2 regions of the Bacillus sp. LQ01 genome follow, and region 1 is predicted to be linked to the other one. Evidence: riboswitches for the same ligand, from Rfam matches in the RefSeq annotation. Region 1 holds a riboswitch; the other holds the start of a gene.
The links. Region 1 has a riboswitch for S-adenosylmethionine ahead of AC22L0_RS03550 (YezD family protein). Riboswitches for the same ligand answer to the same signal wherever they lie in the genome.

Region 1 (7,690 bases):
TTGATGCGGTTTCTTATTTTGAGGAGATAACAACTCGTTTATTTTTTCAATATATATTTTTCCTAATAAGAAACGCGTGTGAACATTGTTCCGCGCGTTTTTTGTCTATCTAAAAGCGTGCTGCAATGAATAGAAGATTGGGGTTATGAGTTTTAGAGGAAATAAGGGAGGAATTTAAATGTATTTACACGGCACAAGCCGAATTAATGGGCAAGGACACTTAGAAATTGGAGGGTGCGATACGACGCAGCTAGCAAAGCAATACGGAACACCACTTTATGTATACGATGAAGAGTCTATCCGAGGAAAATGCCGAGCATTTCATCGTGCTTTTAAAGAAAGTGGTTTCTCTTATCAAGTAGCATATGCAAGCAAGGCGTTCTTGTGCATGGAGATGTGCCGAGTAGCTCGTGAAGAGAATATGTCATTAGACGTTGTCTCTGGGGGAGAATTATATACTGCGCTCCAAGCAGGATTTCCGGCATCACGTATTCATTTTCATGGAAATAATAAAACAGAAGAAGAAATAGTGATGGCTCTTCAGGCGAATATCGGTTGTTTTGTCGTAGATAATTTCTTTGAATTAGAAGTTTTACACGATTTAGCGATGCAACATGGAAAGTTTGTGAACATATTAATTCGTGTAACGCCTGGAGTAGAGGCGCACACACATGAATATATTACGACAGGCCAAGATGATTCGAAATTTGGATTTGGCGTTTCAAACGGTCAAGCGATGCAGGCAATTAGATTTGCTTTACAAAAATCCAATTATAATGTGCTAGGGATCCATTCACATATTGGATCGCAAATATTTGAAACAGCTGGTTTTGTTCGAGCGATTGAAGTTCTTCGCCAATTTTTAGTAGAAGTGAGAGAGCAAACAAACTATGTAGTAAAAGTGTTAAATGTAGGCGGGGGATTTGGAATACGCTACACAGAGTCAGATACACCATTAACTCTTGAGACATATGTGCGAGCTGTAACAAGTGCAGTGAGAGAACAATTTACTGTATGTGAATATCCATTGCCAGAAATATGGATTGAACCAGGACGTAGCATTGTAGGTGATGCTGGGACAACAATTTATACAGTTGGATCTGTGAAAGATATTCCTGGTATTCGGAAATATGTATCAGTCGATGGTGGAATGACAGATAATTTAAGACCTGCTTTATATAGCGCGCGTTATGAAGCGATGTTAGCGAATCGAGGGAATGATGAGAATGAGGAACTCGTTTCGATTGCCGGGAAATGCTGTGAGAGTGGAGACATGTTGATTTGGGATATTCATTTACCAAAAGTCGCTTCTTCTGATTTACTAGCAGTTTCCTGTACAGGAGCATACGGGTACTCGATGGCGAATAATTACAATCGGATTCGAAGACCAGCCGTTGTCTTTGCAAAAGGCGGAACATCGCAAGTAGTTGTGGAACGCGAAACATATGAAAATATTATTGGGAACGATCGCATACGTATTAAAGAGCTTGTCTAAATAGAAAAAGGGGTTGTTCGGATGGGCAATTCCTTTTTTGTAAAAATAAAATAATTAAAATATATCGGAAAACTAGGATTGAAAAAAATCAGAATTATGATAAAATACAAATACAAAGCTTATCAAGAGAAGCGGAGGGAACTGGCCCGAAGAAGCTCGGCAACCTGCTTATAGAAAGCAAGGTGCTAAATCCAGCAAAATGGAATCCATTTTGAAAGATAAGGTAAAATATATTACCGAACAGTCTTTTCGAAATGGGAAAGATTTTTTTTATGAATAAAAAGGGGGGCTGTTCGCGTGGGTGTACGGGAACATTTTGATGAAGTATCCGAGAAGATTGAAGCGATGCTTGCTGATATGAAATATGGTTCAATTACAATTGTTGTGCAAGATGGAAAAGTAATTCAGTTAGAGAAAAGTGAAAAGGTACGTTTAAAGTGAAAAGCGCTGACTAGAAAAACTAGAGGCGGTTTTAACCTATTTTCATTAGGTTAAAACCGTCTTTTTGCTTTTACAGGGGGAAAAAACATGTTGACGTATGAAACGTGGGAAGAAAATGTTGTTTCGTTTTCGGAAGAAGATGAAACAAAAGGCGCGCTATCAGTATTAAAGTGGGCTTATAAAGAATATAAAGATGAAATCGTCTACGCATGTAGCTTTGGGGTGGAAGGTATGGTATTGCTGCACCTTATAAACCAAGTAAATCCATCTGCTAAAGTTGTATTTTTAGATACAAATGTTCATTTTCAAGAAACATATGAATTAATTCAAAAAGTGCGGAGGCGATTTCCTTCATTAAATATTATAGAAAAACAACCGGAACTTACGCTTGATGAACAAGAGAAGTTGCATGGTGAGAAATTATGGGAAAGTAATCCGAATCTTTGTTGTAAGATTAGAAAAATTTTACCGTTAGAAAAATCATTAGCAGCGGAAAAAGCGTGGATATCGGGCTTAAGAAGGGAACAATCAGAAACACGTAAGCATACAAAGTTTATAAATCAAGATCATCGTTTTCAATCTATTAAAGTTTGTCCACTCATTCATTGGACGTGGAAAGAAGTTTGGCGATATGTATACAAACATAGCTTGCCGTATAACCCGTTGCATGATGTTGGCTATCCAAGTATTGGGTGTGAGAAATGTACGTTACCTGTAGGGGATGGTGGCGATTCAAGAGATGGTAGATGGGCTGGGAAAGTGAAAACCGAATGTGGTCTTCATTACCAATAAGATGAATCTTGAAATAAAGCTAAGAGAGGATATAGAAAAATGAGCATAGTAAACGAATTAGTAAACCGTATAGATGAGACATATGACGTATCACAAATTGAAAAAGAAATTAAATTAGACAATATTGCGTTAAGTGATTTAGAACTATTGGCGACAGGTGGATATAGCCCCCTTACTGGTTTTTTAGGGAAGGAAGATTATGATTCAGTCGTAGAAACGCTTCGTTTAGCAAATGGTAGTGTGTGGAGTATACCGATTACATTACCGGTAACAGAAAAAGTCGCAGAAAGCCTGAAGGTTGGAGAGGAAGTAAAGCTTGTCAACAATGGAAATATATACGGTGTCATTCAAATAGAAGATATTTTTGTACCAGATAAAGAAAAAGAAGCGTTACTTGTATATAAAACAACGGATGAGGCTCATCCAGGAGTGAAAAAATTATATGAACGACCAAACGTTTACGTTGGAGGAACTATTATTCTAACAAAACGCTTTGAAAATAATCAATTTCCTTCTTATCATTTAGACCCAATTGAAACGAGGGAAGCATTTAAAAAACGTGGGTGGAAAACAGTGGTCGGATTTCAAACGAGAAACCCGGTACATCGTGCCCATGAGTATATTCAAAAATCTGCTCTTGAAATTGTAGATGGTCTCTTTTTAAATCCGCTCGTCGGAGAAACGAAATCGGATGATATTCCTGCTGATGTAAGAATGGAAAGCTATGAAGTACTTCTTCAAAAATATTATCCGAAAAATCGTGTCTTTTTAAGTGTATTTCCTGCTGCCATGCGTTACGCAGGACCAAGGGAAGCGATATTTCATGCGTTAGTAAGAAAGAATTTTGGATGTACCCACTTTATAGTAGGGCGTGATCATGCTGGAGTAGGAGATTATTACGGAACGTATGAAGCGCAAGAAATCTTCACAAATTTTACGATAGAAGAGTTAGGAATTACACCACTATTCTTTGAACATAGTTTTTACTGCACCAAATGTGAAGCGATGGCTTCAACGAAAACATGTCCGCACGGAAAAGAAGATCATGTTATTTTATCGGGTACGAAAGTAAGAGAATTATTAAGAAACGGTGAGATTCCGCCAAGTACATTTAGTCGTAAAGAAGTAGTGGAAGTGCTAATTAAAGGCTTGAAAAAAGAAGTAGTAACAGAATAGGGAGAGAACGAGATGGATACGAATATTACTTGGCATACAGCTTCGGTTTCAAAAGATGAGAGAAGAGTGAAGAATGGACATCATAGTTTTGTAATTTGGTTTACTGGTTTATCAGCTTCGGGTAAATCTACAGTAGCGAATGCGGTCGCTCGTAAACTGTTTGAAAAGAATATTGGAAATTATGTGCTGGATGGGGATAACATTCGCCACGGTTTAAATAAAGACTTAGGATTTTCTGAAAGTGATCGCATGGAAAATATAAGACGTATTGGCGAAGTGGCAAAGTTATTTGTAGATCAAGGAGCAGTTGTCCTTACAGCATTTATTTCACCATTTCGAGTAGACCGCAAACAAGTAAGAGATTTATTAGCGGCAGATGAATTTATTGAAATTTTTGTGAAGTGTCCGATTGAAGAGTGTGAGAAACGTGATCCGAAAGGACTTTATAAAAAGGCAAGAAAAGGTGATATTAAGGATTTCACAGGTATTGATTCGCCTTATGAAGAGCCAGAGCAAGCGGAATTAATTGTAGAAACGCACAAATATTCTATTGAAGAATGTGCAGAACAAATCGTGAAGTACTTACAAGAGCGTAGTTTTATATAGGGGGATAAACAATGAGTTATGAAAAAGTATGGGCTAACAATGAAAAATTAAATCAGACCGAGAAAAATAAATTAGAAAAAGATGGCTTAGAAATTTTTAATGATATTCCTTACTATGCGGAAAATGGTTTCGAATCTATTCCGAAAGAAGAGTGGGATGCCTTTAAATGGGCAGGCTTGTATTTACAAAGACCGAAAGAAGCTGGTTATTTTATGATGCGGGTAAATATTCCGTCAGGGATTATTACAAATGCACAGGCAGAAGTACTTGCTTCTATCGCTGAAGATTATGGACGTGATGTAATAGATATTACGACGAGACAGGCGATTCAGTTTCACTGGTTAGAAATTCAGCAAATTCCAGATATTTTTAAAAGGTTAGCAAGAGTTGGGTTATCTTCAGCGGGGGCTTGTGGTGATATAACGCGGAATATTACAGGTAATCCGCTTGCTGGCATTGATGCAAATGAACTATTTGATACAACGCATATTGTAAAAGAAGTATATGATTACTTCCAACATAATGAAGAGTTTTCTAACTTGCCACGTAAATTTAAAATGTCTATTAGTTCTAATATTTATAATTCAGCAAACGCAGAGATTAACTGTGTTGCATTTACACCTGCTACGAAAGAAATAGATGGTGAGAAAAAAGTTGGTTTTCATATAAAAGTAGGTGGAGGATTATCAGCCCGTCCGTATTTAGCTGAGGAATTAGATGTATTCGTTTTACCAGAAGAAGTGAAGGCGGTGGCGATTGCAATTGCTACTATATTCCGTGATTTTGGATATCGTGAGAAACGTCATTTAGCGCGTTTGAAATTTCTTATTGCGGACTGGGGAGCAGAGAAATTTAAAGAGAAACTAATAGAGTATACAGGGCCTTTACAAAGTAAAGGGGAAAGTGCACTCAAAGGATGGAATGCAGGCTATTTTTATGGTGTTCAAGACCAAAAACAAAAGGGATTAAAATATGTAGGTTTTAATGTACCGGTAGGTCGTTTACATGCAGAAGAAATGTTTGAGGTTGCAAGAATCGCAAAGCAATATGGAAATGGACAAATTCGTACATGTAACTCGCAAAACTTCATTATTCCGAACGTTCCTCCGGAAAATGTAAAAGGATTACTTAGTGAACCGCTGTTTGAAGCGATATCTGCTAGCCCGAAATCATTTATTGGTCATGCGGTTTCATGTACCGGTATTGAATATTGTAATCTTGCACTAGTAGAAACGAAAGAAAGATTACGAAAAATTGCAGAATACTTAGATACACAAATTGCACTCGATGTTCCAGTTCGAATTCATATGGTAGGCTGCCCGAATTCATGTGGTCAACGTCAAATTGCTGACATTGGGTTACAAGGGGTGAAAATGAAAACGAAGGAAAAAGGCATTGTTGAAGCGTTTGAAATATACGTAGGTGGAACATTGTTAGATGGCGGTGCCTACAATCAAAAGTTAAAAGGAAAAATAGATGGCGAGGATCTACCTGATGTACTCGCATCATTTATAAGTTATTTCAAAGAGAATAAATTACCAGCCGAGACATTTTATGATTTTGTAGGTCGTGTTGGTGTAGATACATTACAAATAGCGTTAAATAACGTGTTAGAAGAAGTCATAGCGTCTTAGGAGGGACGATATGGATTTATATCGATTTGAAGCTGTATTAGTGAGTGATATTGTTCCGATAGTTGTTATTGCTCAAAGTGAAGAACAGGCATTTAAGCTTGCGGAGATTGAGCTTGAAAAGCATTTTTTACCGTTGCCAGAGGTAAAAGAGATTTCTTTGTTTGAAAAAAAGAAGATTCGAAAAGGTGCGGCATTTGTTATTCATGAGTAGAGATCAGTAATACGAAAAAATAAAAACTTCCATTCTTATATACGAATGGAAGTTTCATTTTAATAGAAGAAATGAGGAGAGATGATGGGAAAGGTTTATATTGTTGGAGCGGGTCCTGGCGATCCAGATTTAATTACTGTTAAAGGGTTGAAATGTATTGAGAAGGCAGATGTTATTTTATACGACCGACTTGTGAATAAAGAGCTGCTTTCACACGCAAAGCCTGACGCGGATTTAATTTATTGTGGAAAACTCCCGAATTATCACACGATGAAGCAAGAGACAATTAACACGTTTCTTATTAAGTATGCGAAAAAAGGAAAAGTTGTAACGAGGCTTAAGGGCGGCGATCCATTTGTGTTTGGTAGAGGGGGAGAAGAAGCTGAAGCATTAGCAAAGCAAGGTGTACCATTTGAAATCATTCCTGGTATTTCAGCTGGAATAGCTGCTCCTGCTTATGCGGGCATTCCAGTGACGCACCGTGATGCAAGTGCAAGTTTTGCTATTGTGACTGGGCATAGGAAAGAAGGTGCTGAAGAAGAAGTGAAATGGGAGAGTTTAGCGAAAGGTGTAGAGACTTTAGCGGTATATATGGGGGTTAGTAATTTGCCCTACATATGTGAGCAACTTATGAAGCATGGAAAAGATAAAAGTACGCCAGCTGCTATTATTGAGCAGGGGACGACGTCTATGCAACGCACAGTTGTTGGAACGTTAGGGACAATTGTAGATGTTGCGAAAAAAGAGCAAATTCAAAATCCGAGTATGATTGTAATTGGAGAGGTTGTCCGTTTTAGAGAAAAAATTCATTGGTTTGAGAAGCAGACAGAAAATGCTTATCAAGTAAGTGGAGTGTTGTAAAATGAAAGCCGTCTTATATATATGTCATGGAAGTCGTTTGAAGACAGCGAAAGAAGAGGCGATTCAATTTATTACATCGTGTATGAGCCGTATAGAAGCGACTATTCAAGAAGTTTGTTTTTTAGAGTTAGCGAATCCTTCTATTGAAGATGGTTTTCGTACATGTGTGAAGCGTGGGGCCACTGAGATTATTGCTATCCCTGTTTTTTTATTAGCGGCAGGGCATGTAAAAAAAGATATCCCTTTTGAATTGGAAAAGTTAACTAATCAATTTTCGGATGTTAAAGTGACCTATGGTAATCCGTTTGGTGTATCAAAAACACTTGTTAAATCGGTGTATAGCGGAAGTGGCATCGAACAGGAAGATAAAAATGAAGTGACGTTACTTCTTGTTGCAAGAGGGAGCAGTGATCCTGAAGTATTAAGAGATATAAACTGGATTGCTTCTTTATTTCAAACAAAAGAGAAGGTTAA
Region 2 (18,041 bases), on a different contig from region 1:
ACCGTCGTTTGCCAATCTCATCGCAATCGCACGACCAATGCCGCGACTTGCCCCTGTTACTAATGCTACTTTCCCATCAAGATTCTTCATTTTTTCCATCCTTCCTAAATTCCCTTTTGATAAACCCTATACTTATATTTTCATGCAAATACTAATCATTTTAAATATAGATTTATAGGTAATTTAGTTCGTTCACTTATGATATTATAGTTATAATTCGCAATTCACTTTAGAAAACACAACAAGGAGGCTACACAATGCAAAACGCTGTAAAATTGGATGAAATCGATCATAAAATTATGAACCTGTTATATGAAAATGCGAGAATTTCTGTTTCAGAAATAGGACGAATTATATCCATGACGCAACCTGCTGTAAAAGAACGTATTAACAAGCTTGAAGATCAAGGAGTTATAGCGGCTTATCGAACGAAATTTGAGCCTGCAAAAATTAATAAAAACATTCAAGCATTCATCATGTTTAAAACGAGCCAATGCTCTGATTTTATTCAATTTTGTAATGCCGCTCCTGAAGTAACAGATTTATACCGAATTAGCGGGGAATTTAATTATATGATGAAGGTCATGAGCGATTCGATGGATTCTCTCGCTACATTTTTAGACTCTTTAATGCAATTTGGATTATCGTCTCCTTTAATTGTTTTAAAGAGTGAGTTTGAGGAGAAATTGTCGTTCTAATAAAGGGATACGTATTATCCCCGGCTAACAGTAAAAGTTTTTCCTTTATGAGAAAAGCCAATGAAATCAATGATTAGTAAACAAAAAAAGAACATTGATATTTCAATGTTCTTTTTTATATCTCTACTTATGAATTAGATCTCTATTCGAAAAAAGCACCTTAATCCCCTTACCCCTGATTCCTCTGCGCCTCTCTAAACTCCTCCTTCACCTTCTCTAACAACCCTTCTTCCGTAATTAATCGATACGCTGTATTTGCTAATGCTTTTGCCGATGTAATTAATGCTTTATCTCCAAGTTCTGAACGTGCTGCTTCTCTAAATTCATTCGTATGTGCAATTAAATCATCTGGTCCGATTTTAATGTACGGATGAATTGTCGGTACGACTTGACTTACGTTTCCTGCGTCGGTTGAACCAATCCCTACTCTTTCTTTACGATTTACATCTTCACCTAATAGTTCTAGTTCTTCCGCTACGATATCGTTATATGTTTTTGTTACGAGTAATTCATCGATTTCATTTTGAAATTGATGGATTTTTACTTTTGCACCTGTTGCTAATGCTGCTCCCTGTGCAATGTTTCTTACTTTTTCTGTTACTTCCGCGCATCTTTTTCTCGTTGCTGCACGGATGAAGAATCTTGCTGCGGCATAGTCAGGAATAATATTAGGTGCTTTTCCGCCCTCTGTAATGACACCATGAATTCTCACGTCTGACGGGAGTTGTTGGCGAAGTGCGTTAATACCGTTATAGAGCTGAATAACCGCATCTAATGCGTTAATCCCTTCTTCTGGCGAAGCTGCAGCGTGAGCTGTTTTTCCGTAAAAATGAAAATCAAGTGGATCGACTGCTAGTGAAGGACTCGTTGTCGCTGTCTTTCCGCTCGGATGAATCATAAGCGCCGCATCAATGTCTTTAAATAAACCTGCCTTTACATAACTTGATTTCGCGCTACCATTTGGCCCGCCTTCTTCTGCTGGCGTACCAAACACGACAACTTCCCCGCCAATTTCTTCAAGCGTTTCTGATAATGCGATTGCTGCTACAACGCTAATTGTGCCAATTAAATTGTGACCACACGCATGACCTAGTCCTGGTAAAGCGTCGTACTCCGCTAAAAATGCGATTGCAGGTCCTTGTTTTCCAGAGCTTTTTCGCGCGATAAATCCCGTTTCATGTCCAGCTATATTGTGCTGCAACTGAAATCCTGCACTGCCTAGCAATAAACTTAACGTTCTAGAGGCATAAAACTCTTGGTTACCAATTTCCGGATTCGCATGAATATCATGACTTGTTTCTATGTACTTTTCCTTATTTCTTTCGATACTCTCTTCAATTGTTTTTCTTTGTGACGCTACTCCTGTCGCTCCCATTTTTCTTCCTCCTTTTATTTTCACATAAAAAAGCCTCTTTCTAAAAGATAGAAAGAGGCTTCTGTATATACAGTCAAAATGAGCTTCTTTCTTATCTTTCAAGTTACCTTGCTGGAATTGGCACAGTATTCATAACGAATCCGCTGCCGAGGTATCATAGGGCCAGTCCCTCCACCTCTCGTGATAAGAATTTTCATAAAATTATATTAAATTATTTTTTATTCTAAGTTCATTCCAAGTAAAAGTCAAGGAATTCCTATCCGAATTTACCGAATATCTAAAAATCCTTTTAATACACCAATTGTCTCAGGTGCTTGCAGTCTTGCACATACGTACGGAAATTCCGTACTACCTTCAAACATCATTTGAGATGTAAGCGGTGCGCCTGCCCAGAAGATTTCATCATCAATTACGATAAACGGGAATGCTTTATTTTGTCTTTGTAACTTTACATTTTTCAGTGGAACTGGTCCATCACTATAAACTGTTATTTGCGCATTTGTACGCATTAACGCTTGCCATACTCGCTTATCCACTTGTTTTGTACTTGGAAGTGAAATAATAATTTTTCGTTTTGAGGCTAAAATATCTTTTAATACCCCTTTCGTTTCCTCAAGATTCATTTCCATAAACCAGCGTAAACGTTTCGAAATTTTCCGTTCCCACAATTGTCTTGATGTCGTACGATCATACACATCTCCGTGACGTTCTATATGAGCTGTTAATTGTGATAACGCTTGTTTTCTCGAAAGGTTTTTACGCATATAATGGCAATCAGATAATTGAATGAACTTCCCTCTCGCCCTTGTCACTGCTACATTGACGAGGCGATGGTTTTTGTGATCAAAGAATAATATGCCAGGTCGTTCTTGCGGATAACTGTCAACCGTATCAAAGATCATCATATCTCTTTCAGAACCTTGGAACTTATGAACTGTCGCCGCTAAAACTGGTATGTTTTGATATTTCGTTCTCTGCAACATTTCTCTAATACACGTTGATAAAAAGCGTGACTGCGCCCTGTAAGGTGTCACAATACCAATTGATTGCACACCATCTAACAATCCGATTAACATCATTTGCATTGCTACTACACCAGACATAATGTTAAAACGTGAACCAGAAGCAGCATCTTTTAACGAAAAAGCTCCCATTTGGCTCGTATCAAATAAAACACTCGCTTCATTTGCGAACGGCTGCAATTGCGCAAGTTCTTTACGCTCTGAAACAGACGGATGATCGTGTACTCTATTTTTATAAATAAACGAATTCGTAAACTTCGATATATCCGCATGCATACGTCTTTGTTCCTGCAACATAAATAGGTTTGGGTGTGCTTCTGATTTATTAACAGACTCAACAATCCCAGCATGGTAAAACATATCTTCCCCAAGCCATTTACGAACGAGTTCATGATTTGCCATCGCAATTGGAGGTAACTGTAAAAAGTCACCGCAAACGACGATACGTTTTCCAAGTGAAGCAGCTAATGCAATTTGCGGAACATATGCCATACTTACTTCATCTACAACAACTAAATCAAATGTACGCTCATAAATAAGTGAATCAATGGCACATTTTGATAAAGTTGCGCCGATTACTTTTGCATTTTCAATATATTCTTTTTCTACTTCTTTAATTTTAGCCTTTTGCTTTCGAAGATCACTTTCAATCTCTTGTATACGCTTCTTATCAGCAGATGTTGCTTTATACGATAAGATTTTTTCACGAAGATCTTGTCGTGTCTCTTCTAAATAGAGTCTTTCCTCCCCCCAAGATCCGTTCGTCGTTTCAACTAACTTCGACGCAAGTAACGTTTCATGATTTCGTATATGTTCATGTTGACTATAACCGTAACGAACAATTTCACCAGGCGTCCATTTCTTTTTCTTCTCAATTTGCTTCGTTACTTCACTCATTAATACGTCTACTGCCGCATTACTATGAGCCAACACAAGTACCGATTTTCCTTTTTGATAATGAGCCGAAATAATACGTGATAAATTGTAAGACTTCCCTGTTCCCGGCGGTCCCCATACGTACGTTGTCGGATTATAAAACGAACGATATGCCAGTTCATTTTTTGGATTTTTCATCTTCTCAATATGTTTCGGACTGCTCGTCCCATCAACAAGACGCTTTATACGATTACGTTTCAGCTTATCTTTACGTGCTTCTTTCAATCGCTCTTGTAGTTGCTCTAACAATTGCCACGGTTCACTATATAAAACCGCTTCTCTTATTTCACCTTGTATATAATCATTTAATTTCAGCTCTATTTCTAATCCATGTATAGATAATACTTCCCCTGTCGCTTCCTCACCATCGAACTCAATTCGAATGGGTGAACCTTCAGGTAAGCTTACTTCCGAAATAAGCTGAAATACGTATACTGTACTTTCATAATCTGTATATAAAAAACGACCGTTCATGATAGAAATTTTACTACCACCTATCGTTTTCCAATGTTTAATTTCATACGCTAATGCATAATGCCACTCTTTCATCGTTTCCGATAATGAAGGAGTTTGAGTAGTTGTATTCATCGTATAATCTCCTTCCTTCTCCCCAAACATACTTTCTCACTATACCATATAACACGCTAAAATTTGTAAGGTTTTTATCTTGCTTATTTTCTTAATTTTCAATAATATATTGTATATAATTTTCAGAAAGAAGGAATCTACATGCCAGTTAGAAGAATTGAACACGTTGGACTTATGGTTGCAAACTTAGAAACATCTATTTCATTTTATGAAGAAGTAGTCGGCTTACAGCTCATGAAACGTATGGGTCATCCGAATCCAGACTTAAAACTCGCTTTTTTAGGTGTAGAAGAATCAAAAGAAACGATACTAGAACTCATTGAAGGCTACAACTCTTCTCTTCCGGCAGAAGGAAAAGTACATCACATTTGCTTTAAAGTGGATTCATTAGAGGATGAGATCGAAAGACTAAAGAAACAAAAAGTAACCTTTTTACTAGGAGAAGAAATTGAAACATTACCAGATGGAACACGTTACATATTCTTCGCTGGCCCTGATGGAGAATGGATTGAGTTTTTTGAGACGGAGAGATAAAGTAAGACTTTATTTTGCGGGATAGAAAAGGAGCCGGAATTCCGGCCCTTGTTTTTAACGAAACATATTTTATTATAGGAATAAAAATCTTTCTAATAGCTCTAACTTGCACAATGCTTCCCGTTAATATAATAGGCTGATTCTGTGAAAACTGTAAATACAACCTCTACTTCTGGAAGTCCAAAATCCATTACATATGTAGTAATGGCCTTGGCAAATCGATCACGAATTTCCTGTCCACGCTCGAACCATTTCACTTCAATAAGAGGAAACGCTTCTATTTCTTCTCCATTGAATACAAACGTAGAACTTGGTAATTCCAAGGTGAAATTATCCGTACCACACTCACAGATATCTGCGAGTTCTTCTACTAATGGCTTGCTTATGCTTTTTAATTGTTCAGTAGTAATTCCACGAAACACAACATGCGGCATGTTATTCCCTCCGTTACATAGCTTTATATTTCCTCATATCATAACACAATTTATTTTGCTGCACTAACATCTATTCGTACATTTCAATGACATTCTTAAGAATGATCATATGTTATTGAAGCTAATATAATCAGGAGTTAAGGAAAAGCAGACTGATAGAATTAAAGGTGAAGAGGTAATACTTGACCTCAATTCTGATCGTCATATAATCAATGCCATGCACAAAATGACTCATCAAAAAGTATTATCTCATGAAAAGCAAGGATTTATTAAAATGACTCCAGAAAACATCGAAGCAGTACGTTGAGTAATTGATGAAAATAATAGTGGAACCTTACAACATAAAGAATAGTACCTCAAGATTTTGATTGGTTGGTATGAAGGCGATTTCTCCCTTATCGTTTTATGATATGCTAACAACATTTGATAAAATACGGTATCTATAGACAGTCAAACACCTTTAAAGATACCTCGTCCAGTTCTTGCTGTTGCAAGATAAACAGCATATAACCAGTTAACCACCCACATTAGTAACGAACACATAAAGAAAAGGCATTCCAAATATGAAACGCCTTCTTTCGTTTTATAAAACCATCCAACACGCTGAACTTTTCAATTTAATATAATCACTCGTTTAACTAAAGAAATTGATTACGTGCATAACGCTCTTCTCACTTTTCTTGCAAAATTTAGTGGATCATCAACGTCTTCGATATTAACGTAAATTAAATTTGGATCATCACATAACCACTCATTGTGTATAGACGAAACGATTATTCCTTGTTTAATAATTGTCGCCACAAATTCAGTGACTTCTTTTTGTAAGAGTGCTACTCGGCCTAGGCATAATGCCCGTCCAGTTTTATTGTCTCGTGATTCGAATGAAAAGGAAGTTGTTACTCTAAAACGTTTTCCCAAGATTGTTGCTCGTATTTCATCTCGGTTTATTGTTGCCACGCATTTCCCACCAGCGAATCCTTCTTGACCGCCAATGATTCTTGCAAACTGTTGACAAATTGATTCCTCATTAACCGCCATACCTTTAATCATTCCTCCTTTTACTATTAGATTATGAATTCATACATAGGTCTGAAACGGTAATGAATCTAATCTATTATAAAAAAATGATGGCGATCTACCGAAAGCTATTAACTCAATTATTCTTGATCGTATGAATTGTTATCAGAGTTTAAATGGTGCAGAATTTTTATTTTATGCTTAATGGACATCGGAGACTGAAAGCAAAACTCAGCTATTATAATGATAAGACATTTTTAAAGAGCATAAAAAAGACACCCTAAGGTGCCATCCTCCGACTTGAGAATTATATCTATGTATGGAGAAATTTAGAAAAGACAAATACAAAAGAGAAGATTCTAACTATAATTTATAGAACTCTTATGCCATGACTTACTTACATATTTCCTTATTTACCAGAAGAAGAATCTCAGTTACATTATTTTCTGAACAGTCTCGTTAAAGCCATACCAAGAAATCCAGCGCCCATTCCTATTAGCCATCCAGTTTGGGCATTACCTAACATAGATCCCACTCCTCCACCAAGAAACATACAGCCAACGAATACTAATCCTCCAATTCCCCAATTCGGCCGTTCCATAATTCAATCACATCCTTTCAATAAAATATATGCGATTAACTAGCCTAACTTTCTTGCATAGGATTGGTAATTATTTTGCTTATGTTTTATTGAAGGGCATTCAAAAGATGCGGAGATTGAGTCATTTATATAGATTGTAGAAATACGGGTATCAATCGTTATTAAAAATAACTGACGCATTTTAAACATCATCGATTTTATCATTTTGGACAACCTATTCTGTTAAATTGATATACATGCGAAAAAACTATCAAAATAAAACCCCAGAAATCCAAAGGTCTCTGGGGCTCCATTATATATTTAGCTCTTTTTGCTTTTTGTTTTGTTTATGTCTATACAGCAATTTTCGGCTTATTAGAGAAATCACTAATAAGGTCAGAATTAATAAGATAAGTTGCATAAATGATAAATCAAAATATTTAGCACCTGTAACGATTAAAAGTGTAGAAATCGTGCCTTTTACAACGAAAAAAATAATAACCCATAATCCGCCTTTTTTCCAGTTCATTTTATATTACCCTTTCCTACGTTTAAATTCTTAAAATATTTAATGATAGTTCTTAAATGTGACAACTTAATAGAAATCTATTATATTAACAAAAAATTCATGTCTAATTAAATGCAATGATTCTATATTAAGTGAAAATGATATTCATTGTCAATTTTATTGACTATTTGAATACTTATTATTTCTTTCTACTTTGTTTCTTATAAGCAATACGCTCTTGTATTCAAACAAAAACACCTCCATTGCATTTGCACACTTAGTATGCGAATGCAAGAGGTGTTTTTTCATATACCATCAGATAAGATTTCCTGCTTTGTTTATTTCTTGATACGTAGCTATTTTTTAATACACAATAACTGGATCATACGTGTTCAAACTATCATATACAGTTTTTGCAACATTAGGAAGAAGGTTCACACACCCACCTGATCCTCCTGTTAAATAAGCATTATTTCCCCAGTCTTTGCGCCAGCCGGCATCGTGGAATCCTTGACCACTATTTGTGAATGGAACCCAGTAATCTACTTTAACCGCATAATCAGCTTTTCCTACTGCGTTACCTCTTAGCGTATATGGTGTTCGTTTATATAGGACGTACCACACACCTGGTGATGTATCTTCACCAGTACTATGTTTACCAGTTACTACATTTGTTGTAACAACTAATTTTCCATCTTTGTAAATCCAAATTTGTTGCTCTGCAATTGAAACTTCTGCATACGTGTCTCCGATGCCATTATTCGATGTTGTTTTATAACCGATACCTTCCTTCTCCCAACCATTCCCGTGAATATTAGAAGCAGAAAGCGATTTTTCGCCTTTCTCAAAGGCTTGTTGAACTTGTTTAGTTTCTTTTTCAACATCTAGTGCCCAGCCGTATCCTTCTCCTTTTACTGATATGACTGAACCGGAATGAGTTTTAAATGAGAAATCTTTATTTAATGTTGATTTGGCATTATTAATTTCAGTAATTTTCTTCTTAATGTCACTCGCATCAATTGTAACTTTCATATCCTTTGACATAGAGGCATTTTGAATTAAATCTTTCGCTTTTAAAGGATAAACTTCATCCTGCACTTTATACTCAACAGACTGCCCAAGAAGATTCTGTAGTGCTTTCTCCTCTTTTTTGACAATCGGATCGTCTTCTTTAATAGGTTTTATGTATGCAGACTTCAGATGAATTTCGCTTTTATATTTTTGCTTATCATAATCTTTCAGTAGACTAGTAACATCATACTGTTTTCCTTCAACACTTTTCGAAATAACAATTTTCCCTTGTTCTAGCTTCGCCATAGCATCTTGAGGCGCTTTTAATTTCTCATTCATAGAGATGAGCTTTTCTTCTACAAGTTTTTTCATCGTTTCACTACGATACTGATCTGCCTTCTCTGGTAGCAATGAATAATTTTCTCCCTTTGAGGAAGGGAAAAATGTCCACTGGTTTTTTAATAGTTTCTTAACTTGAGGCAAATCTTTTTCCGTAAGTTCTGTTTTTGTATCTTTTTCATCTAAAATTTGTTGTTGATCAACATAGACTTTGTTTGCTAGTCCAGATGTCTTTAATTTCTGTATTGCCTGATCAGCGCTCAGACCACCAACTTTTGTGTCATTAATTGTAACATTCGAATTGAAGTGAGTTGCCTGATAATAACTCATTCCCCCAATAAGAAGTGCAATTACACCAATACCCGCTGCAATAAACTTCCAATTTGTATAACGTTTTTTTGATCTTACTCGTTTTTGATCAATTTCTTCAACTGATTCATTTGTTGTATTGTTGTTCATCAATCTTTCCCCCGTATGCATTAACGTCAAACGATTTTCAACTAAAATCATAAACTAGTGTACCTTATTTTTCCTAAAATTTCATTATTTCCGACCACATTTTATCGCAATTTAATGATTAAATTTAGATTTTTCAATAGTACGATGCATTGCACAGCCCTTTACAAGTTATAAAATGAAATTTCAATCAACCGTTATACCAAGGAAATTAACTACATCTTCTTTGGAAAACTTTTTCTCTTTACGCAAATACGAATTATATTATCCATTTTATGAACATCACCTCCTAATTTTGTCAAAAAAATAAACGATAGTCCTTCTATCTAAAATGTAGAAGGACTATCGTTTTTTCAGTTAGAGTATTTGTATAATCGTTTAAGTTTTTATTTCCTGAAGGTCAAACTTGATGAAGATGATGAAATTTCATCTCATAGCCTTTAAATGAAAACATTATGTTTTTTATGGCAACCAAGTTTATTTTCTTAGCTTGATGTCCCCCACATATCCAGCAGCCTAAGATGAAGTAAGAGTCTGTTCAACTAGATTTTTTCTAATATTTTTAGGAGCATCTTATTTCGCCTCGTCATATTTCACTAATTGAATTTAAAACACATCCGTATGCTATTTAGTAAAATTTACGATTCGAGACGTAATTATTGCAGTAATCAAGATAATACTAGCGGTTATCAAGCCAGATTCTCCAATCCAAATCTCAGTTTGATACCCTGTACTTGCACGTGTGAAAGGTCCTTGAATAATGGCATTCCAAGTAGCATGGATGATAACCGAAGGCCAAATGCTACCTGTGATAAGTCGTAAATAAGCTATAATATAACCGAATGGTACAATACAAAGATAGATACCAAGTACTGAAAGAACGACAGATGGTCCCGCTACATATAGACCAGCAATAACTATTGGAACATGCCACGTTGCCCAAATCAATCCACTAATAAGGATGGGCCGTGAAAACTCTGCATCGACTAGCCTTGTGAGCATATAACCTCGCCAACCCATTTCTTCTCCCAAAGCTGGGATTAAGCCAAGCAAACTTCCGAAAATGCCGCTCAATACTACTAGATAAATGAAGCTGAATGGTGCCGTTACATACTGAAGCCCAAGCATATTGTAGATCGGTTCTAAAATAAACATACCAACTTCGGGATACTGAAACCCCGCAATTCCGCTCGACCAGGCGATAGAATAAGTAATTCCACAAATAATCATAGGGATTAGCAGAGCAAAACCAATCCCTTTCCATATCTTTAAGTTACCGAGACTAAAAGATACATCTTTAAACCCTTCTTTCAGTATTATGCGAGTCAAAATAGAAGATAATGCTGGGGTAAACATATATACCACAATAAGTGGCATACTTTTCGTAATTATTACTACTACATTTAGGATAATTGAAGTAATGATTAAGATACTCAGAAAAAGTTGAAGTCCTATTTTAGCACGTTGGATTTTATCTTTATTGTGGAACGATTTTGCGTGTAATATCATTTTAATCCGCCCTTCCCCTATAATTCACTTGTTTATCGAATATACTTCTTGTCATTTCCACAGACACAACTTAGAATAAAAATATTTTTGTATACAAATTCATTCATCTTTAAAATCCCTCCCCAATTTATAATCTAGTCTTACTTACGACTCATCAATGTAATTATTATTTATAAGTTGTCATAGCGGATAGTACAAAAGTGTAATGATTAGTCTATGACCTGTGTCAATTAACCTTATGACAATATGTAACTAGAAAATATGATATGGGATAGATAACAATTGAATTAAGGCAATTGATTCGTGCAAGTACAATGAATCAATCTTGCTTTTACAAATAATTTAATTGAGGTGAAAAAAATGAATAAGAAAAGAATAATTGCAATGGTTAGTACAGCTTTATTAGTCACAGGATATGTAGAAGTAGGAAAGGCTCAAACAGTAGCAGTCGAAAATTCAGATCAATCAATACAAAAAAATATAGTTAAATCAATACAATCACAGGCTTACCCATTAAAAACGATAGAGCCGTCAAAATCATTTGAGGATTTAAAACCACTTAAGAAAATGATTGGGAGCGCACAATATGTAGGATTAGGAGAGACTACTCATGGAAGCTCTGAAATTTTCACTATGAAGTTTCGGCTTGTGAAATATTTGGTTACTGAGATGGGTTTTACAAATTTCACAATAGAAGAAGATTGGGGTAACGGCTTAAAACTAAATGAATATATCCAAACAGGAAAAGGAAACCCTAGAGAATTTTTAAACTTGTTATATCCTACTGATGAAATTATAGCCATGATTGAGTGGATGAAAGATTATAATGCTAATCCATCCCATAAAAAAAAGATCCAATTTATTGGGCTCGACTTAAAGGAGTTGGACCAAGGCTGCTTTAATAAAGTAATTGATTATGTATGGCTGCATCGACCAGATTTGCTGGCAGAAGTAGAAGAAAATTATAAAGAATTGTCGGCTTTTAATGGAGGTTTACAGGAATATATGGACCTTGCTCCTGAAATAAAGGAAAAGTTCAAAGCAAACGCTGAGAGAGTAGCCCAATTACTAAAAGATGAGAATGGGCAAACCAACACAGAAATAGCTTCACCCGAATACATCTGGGCCAAAGCAACGGCAAGTGCAATAGAGAAATATACAACAATGCTAATTCCTAACGACTATCCAAGTATGTTAAAGCTACATGAGCAATACTTGGCCGATCATGTAATGTGGGCACAAGAGACATTGGGTGGTAAAACGATGGTATGGGGACACAATGTTCATATAGCTAAAGGAATTTTCGATGAGGAATTATACCCTTATGTTGCCGGGCATAATTTGAAGGAACGTTTAGACAATAATTATGTCACAATTGGCAGTACAACTACGGAGGGGAATTTCACCTTATACAACGACACCGGAGATAAGATTATAACAGATCCGATTCCACAAAATGTAAATAGTTTCAATTATACCCTTGGAAAAGTACCATATAAAATGTTTTTATTGGATAACCGTCACCTTAAAGGACCGGCAGAAAAATGGGTTAAAACAAAAAGACCATTACTAAGTATAGGGGCACGACTCTTACCGAACCAATTGGCATACTTTGATACGTCATTGCTTGAGCAATTTGATATTATTTTTCATATTCGAAAAACAAGTCCATCTCATATTAAATAAAAGTACAAAACAATCCCGTTCTTGCAGATGCAAGAACGGGATTGTTTTGTGGTGATTCATATAAGCATCTTTTTTAACCAGAAGTAGGTTACTCTCCCCTTTTTATCATCATTTAAAAATGTCATATGACACTTTTACACTAGTGAGAATGACAAAAAAAGCAGTACAATTCGGTTATTACATAGATAGGAGCGAGAACTTTATGAAATCAAGATTCATCCAGAATGGTTATTTTTTATTACTAACTTTCGTTACAGGGTTGTTTTATTTTTGTTTTTATCTAATAGCTCTGCTATTCAGTTTCACCCTTTCATTTACGGTAATTGGGATTCCACTAGTTATACGCGTACTACAGACTACGACACCTTTTATCCAATTCGAGCGCATACAGACGAAAATTTATACAGATATTTCGACCGACACTTATGATAGAAGTATAAAAATGGATACATCAAACTGGGCTCAGGTGAAATTAGTGCTTACAGATTGTCGTACTTGGTCTGCTGTCTTTTGGTTAATGCAGAAATTTGTGATTGGCATTTTTAGTATCATTTGTGCAACCATTTTTTATGTAATGCCACTTATGTTCCTGTTGGCACCACTACTGTATCGCTACATTGAAATGAATATTATTTTCATACAGATAGATACTTTTGCCAAGTCACTCTTTGTAATGTTTATGGGTATAGTATTTACCGCCATAAGTAGTAGAATAGTAGAACGTTTGACAAAGAAAATTGGGGGCTATACCCGTAGCATGATTCGGCAACTAAATCGATAGAAGTTTGCCTTCTATGAGAGAATTACAGCGTAAAATTAAAAAGTACAACAATGTATGAAGGATTAATTTATAATATAGGAAGTAAAAAGGTTGGCTATTTAGGGGGTAAATGACTTGTTAGATATAGTTAAGTATTGGTTTTGGTACGATTGGATTATGTTAGGAGTCCGTATACTTATTAGTGTCTCTATCGCCATAACCACATTCGATTTTCAGGATAGTATAACATTGCCGCTTTGGATTATTATTCTTTGGGAAATTATTGCCTTCTCTATTCCATGGGTAGCCTTACTATTCAATTATAAATATTATTTGTTCACAGACATACTGCTATATGGTGGACTATGTATATATTTAACCTCATTATTCCCGGAAGCTTACAACACATTTCTTATATCAGTGTTTCTAATTGCTGCGAATAGTAAGCATTTATCCTATTATTGGACAGCTCCAATAACAGTTTTTATAACAACTGGAATTTTCTATGCGCTTGCGCCAAGTAATAACTATTGGATTATGGTTACCTACTATGGACTTGCTTATGTAATGGGCTTCGCTTTCCATTTATTAATCGTCAATCATAAGCAAAATGAAGCAATTCGTAAACAAAACGCAGTACTTGAGCAATATATGTCTCAGATTGAACGTATTACACTGGCAGAAGAACGGAACAGGCTGTCGAGCGAGCTTCATGATACAGTTGGTCACGCTTATACTTCTATTATTATGGGGATGGAAACGTTGCGCACCGAACTTGCTACTGAAATGGGTATACAGAGGCTAGATTCTCTGCTTGAAATGGGACGGAAAAGCATCGAGGACGTGAGAGGTTACCTACATCAAATGGATTCTCCATGTCAATCTCCTTCCTTGATTCAATCTCTACAAAATCTTGGAGCCGAATTTCAGGAGCACGCTCAGGTAAATGTAAGTTTTAGGACATTCGGAGAGGAATATCAACTATCTCGGCAAGCGAAGATCACATTCGTTCGTTGCTTACAGGAGTCCCTTACGAATGCAGTACGTCATGGTCAAGGGACTGAAATTATAGTTTCATTGCAGTTTGAACAACAATATACGAGGTTAGAAGTTCAAGATAATGGAAAAGGAAATGTAGAATGGCAGGAAGGCTTCGGTATGAATGCGATGAAAGAACGGGCAATGAACTTGCAAGGTCATTTGTCTGTATATACAAAGCCAGAGGAAGGAATGCTTGTTACATGCACCATACCGCGACAAACTGAAATAAAAAATGGACTTATTCGTTTGTTAATTGTAGACGATCAGCCATTTGTTCGGGAAAGTTTGAGGACACTACTCGATAGATATGAAGATTTAAATGTAGTCGGTTTAGCTGAAGATGGCAATGAAGCCATCGATTTGTGTGGGCGCCTTCAACCCCATGTTATACTTATGGATTTAGATATGCAGCACATGGATGGAGTCGAAGCAACAAAAAAAATCAAACAACAATGGCCACATATCCGCGTATTAATTTTCACAACGTTTCAGGATACCGAACAGGCGTTGGAATCACTTCGCAACGGTGCGGATGGCTTTTTACTTAAATCTATTGAAACGTTGGAGCTAGCTAATACGATCCGACTTATTCACAAAGGTGGAACACTGATTGATCAGGGAATGTCTCACAAAATATTTGAGAAGTTCGATGAGCAAAAAGAGACACCACAATCAAAAGCAGCCGCTTATGAGCTAACAGCTAGGGAGATAGAAATATTGCAGCTAGTAGCAAAGGGACTTCGATACACTACCATAGCATCAAGGTTATATTTATCGAATGGTACGGTCAGAAATTATGCTTCCACAGCTTATACAAAGCTAGGAGTCCGTAACAAAGAAGAAGCTGTTCAAAGGGCTCTAGAAATTGGAATTATTGAATAAAAAAGTGTTTTTTTGTTTCTTTACAGCAAGATGAAATGTAGTTACAAAATACATAGAGGATAAACTTATGAATTTAATTGGATATCATTTTTTATAGGTAAATTTCTTGAAAAATTTAACCCTGTTTAAAAAATTTAAATAGCGTTGCTACATATTGAATGTAGCAACGCTGTTATTTTCTATATTAGAAATTAGACATCTTTATTATTGCTATAGGGAAGGCTGTTTCAGGTCTTTTCACATGAAGATTCCTCTAAGCCAAATGCCCCCTCCCTAATACACTTGTTGCCTCTGAAAATAACTATTTAAAAATATGGTTGCTAATTTCATTTCAATCTTCCTTGCACCCAAGTGGCAATATTATTTATAACATACTCTGGGATATTAGCAGGCTATAATATTCATTCGATTGACTTAATTCTCCATCTCCTTCTGTAAAGAAGTGATTTCACTTTCGATACAGTCGATAATTAATGTTATCTCTCTCTTAATTGTTCTTTCCAAAAAGGATTATCTATCATTCTTTATGAATAACATCATTACATTGATCTTTTTTTCGAGAGTACAATTCCTTTATATAATTGAACTGTAATCAAGTAATAAATCGAGTAAATTACTACAAAAATAACAAGTGGTAACCAAATACGAGAGTACAGATTGAGTAAAATAGGACTAAACATGTTCATACCAAATAATATATGAGTAATCCCGACAATTGCTGGGAATAAAAATATGAAGTATAACTCTTTATAGATTGAGTTTGTTAATAATTCTCGGCGGACAACAATTTTACGAAACGTTTGATAACGTGCCACATCTTTTGATGCTCCCGACAGAACTTTAAACATTAAGCAACTTGCCATCGTTGCTAAAAATGCAACTCCAACGAAGAACCCCATAAACATTAGTCCGCTAGCAAAATCATGACTCACAATATTGTGACGAAAAACCGGGAAAATAATAATAACTAGTTACTATTATTATTTATTTGTCACTTTTAAAGCATCTAACACTATCTTGGTTGCTTCTGCAATAAGCTTATCATCGTATTTAGCATCCTCTTTATCATGATTAGAAAGTATCGCAAGAACAATTGGTTTTTTATTTGGTGGCCAAATAATTGCGATATCATTTCTGGTTCCATAAGATCCCGAGCCAGTCTTATCAGCTACTTCCCATCCTCCTGGAACTCCGGCACGAATTAAGTTGTCTCCGGTAGTATTCCTTTTCATCCAATCTATTAATAAATCCCGTTTCTCAGTTGAAAGTACATCTCCTAGCGTAAAAGCCTGAAGACTAGTAGCTAATGCCTTTGGGGTACTAGTATCACGTACGTCTCCTGGAGGCACTTCGTTTAATTCTGGTTCAAAACGTTCAGGATTTGTAACGGTGTCTCCTACTTCTCTTAGTGATTTTTTGAATTCACTAGGTCCACCTAATTGTTTAAGAATAAGATTTTGTGCAGTATTATCACTATATCGAAGAGAAGCATCTGCAAGCTCTTTCAGGGTCATACCACTATCAACATACTTTTCTGTAATTGGATTGTAATTAACAAGATCTTCACGGGTATACAAAACTCTTTGATTTAGATCTTCTATTGATTTCTTTTGTAAAAGTACTCCCACAGCTAAAGCTTTGTGGGTAGATGCGTATGCAAACCGTTCATCTGATTGATAAGTAACGGTTTGATTCGTATCAGTGTCCAATGCATAAATACCGAGTTTAGCATCAAATTCTTTTTCAAGTTTAACAAAAGAATCATTACCAGTAATTTCTTGTTTGATTTGATTTGTTTGTTTCGTTTGTTTAGGTAATTCAGATTGAGTATTACCATCGGAACAGCCTATAAGCGTTGCACATGAAAGAAATACTACAGGTACCATCTTTTTGTAATGTAAAATGTTAAAAAACTTGTTTAAGACTATCATACATTTTCAACCTCTTTCAAGAATATATGTTTTTTTAGGTGTTATACATATCGATACAATTAAAGAGTGTATCGGATATCACTCTCTTGCATCTCACTTTTCATAAAATGAGTGAACTATCATGAACCCCTGTTTTATACGTATACTTAATAGACAACCTAAATAACAAGTTTGTTCCATTTTTATCAGTAGTCGTATCTAGAAACCTAAAAAAGTCCATTTAGAAAATCTAAATGGACTTTTTCACTCATATAATCCTATCTATAGTTAAACGAATAAGATTAAATAAATTTAATTTTTCTTATTTTATCTAATAAACTGTTTAGGCATTTCTTTAACGTGCTTATCGTCATCACGCCAATCATAGGTTTCTTTCTGTGAAACATCTAAAGTTTGATCTCCAATTCTAACAATATTCTTATTTACCCATTCAATATATGGATCTGTATCTGGATAGTTCCAATATATATTTTTCTCTGAATCTGTATCAAGGTTAACTAATTCACCCCTAACAGCATCCGCACTTAATGATCCTGCATTATGAAAATAAGTCTTGATGAGATATTTTCCATCTGGAGATTTCACTGTTCGAATTAATTCCCCTTTTGGAACACCTTGCAAACTAAAAAGTTTCCAATATCCAAATCCAATTATAATTACTAACATAGTAAGTATAGTTAGTAATACTTTTCTTTTCGTTTTTTTAATTTCACCTTTTGTATTTATAATACTCA

Region 2: another riboswitch for S-adenosylmethionine. It lies ahead of AC22L0_RS20630 (M20 family metallopeptidase); the one in region 1 lies ahead of AC22L0_RS03550 (YezD family protein).

What each region holds. Positions count from the first base shown of each region.
Region 1 is NZ_JBYEZL010000001.1:651,512-659,201, forward strand. It holds gene lysA (diaminopimelate decarboxylase) at 179-1,495, shown strand; SAM riboswitch class I at 1,612-1,720, shown strand; gene AC22L0_RS03550 (YezD family protein) at 1,793-1,936, shown strand; gene AC22L0_RS03555 (phosphoadenylyl-sulfate reductase) at 2,024-2,728, shown strand; gene sat (sulfate adenylyltransferase) at 2,768-3,904, shown strand; gene cysC (adenylyl-sulfate kinase) at 3,917-4,510, shown strand; gene AC22L0_RS03570 (nitrite/sulfite reductase) at 4,522-6,144, shown strand; gene AC22L0_RS03575 (DUF3906 family protein) at 6,155-6,355, shown strand; gene cobA (uroporphyrinogen-III C-methyltransferase) at 6,440-7,216, shown strand; gene AC22L0_RS03585 (sirohydrochlorin chelatase) at 7,218-7,690, shown strand, end outside.
Region 2 is NZ_JBYEZL010000002.1:1,589,717-1,607,757, reverse strand. It holds gene AC22L0_RS20640 (SDR family oxidoreductase) at 1-90, opposite strand, end outside; gene AC22L0_RS20635 (Lrp/AsnC family transcriptional regulator) at 258-698, shown strand; gene AC22L0_RS20630 (M20 family metallopeptidase) at 868-2,073, opposite strand; SAM riboswitch class I at 2,162-2,263, opposite strand; gene AC22L0_RS20625 (AAA domain-containing protein) at 2,340-4,649, opposite strand; gene AC22L0_RS20620 (VOC family protein) at 4,761-5,153, shown strand; gene AC22L0_RS20615 (DUF1904 family protein) at 5,255-5,587, opposite strand; partial or broken gene AC22L0_RS20610 (DUF6241 domain-containing protein) at 5,718-5,936, shown strand; gene AC22L0_RS20605 (DUF1259 domain-containing protein) at 6,239-6,625, opposite strand; gene AC22L0_RS20600 (hypothetical protein) at 7,044-7,205, opposite strand; gene AC22L0_RS20595 (hypothetical protein) at 7,498-7,713, opposite strand; gene AC22L0_RS20590 (L,D-transpeptidase family protein) at 8,056-9,501, opposite strand; gene AC22L0_RS20585 (CPBP family intramembrane glutamic endopeptidase) at 10,123-11,007, opposite strand; gene AC22L0_RS20580 (erythromycin esterase family protein) at 11,368-12,693, shown strand; gene AC22L0_RS20575 (sensor domain-containing protein) at 12,896-13,474, shown strand; gene AC22L0_RS20570 (helix-turn-helix transcriptional regulator) at 13,589-15,376, shown strand; partial or broken gene AC22L0_RS20565 (alpha/beta hydrolase) at 15,703-15,894, opposite strand; partial or broken gene AC22L0_RS20560 (ABC transporter permease) at 15,916-16,311, opposite strand; gene bla (class A beta-lactamase) at 16,357-17,307, opposite strand; gene AC22L0_RS20550 (DUF5412 domain-containing protein) at 17,614-18,041, opposite strand, start outside.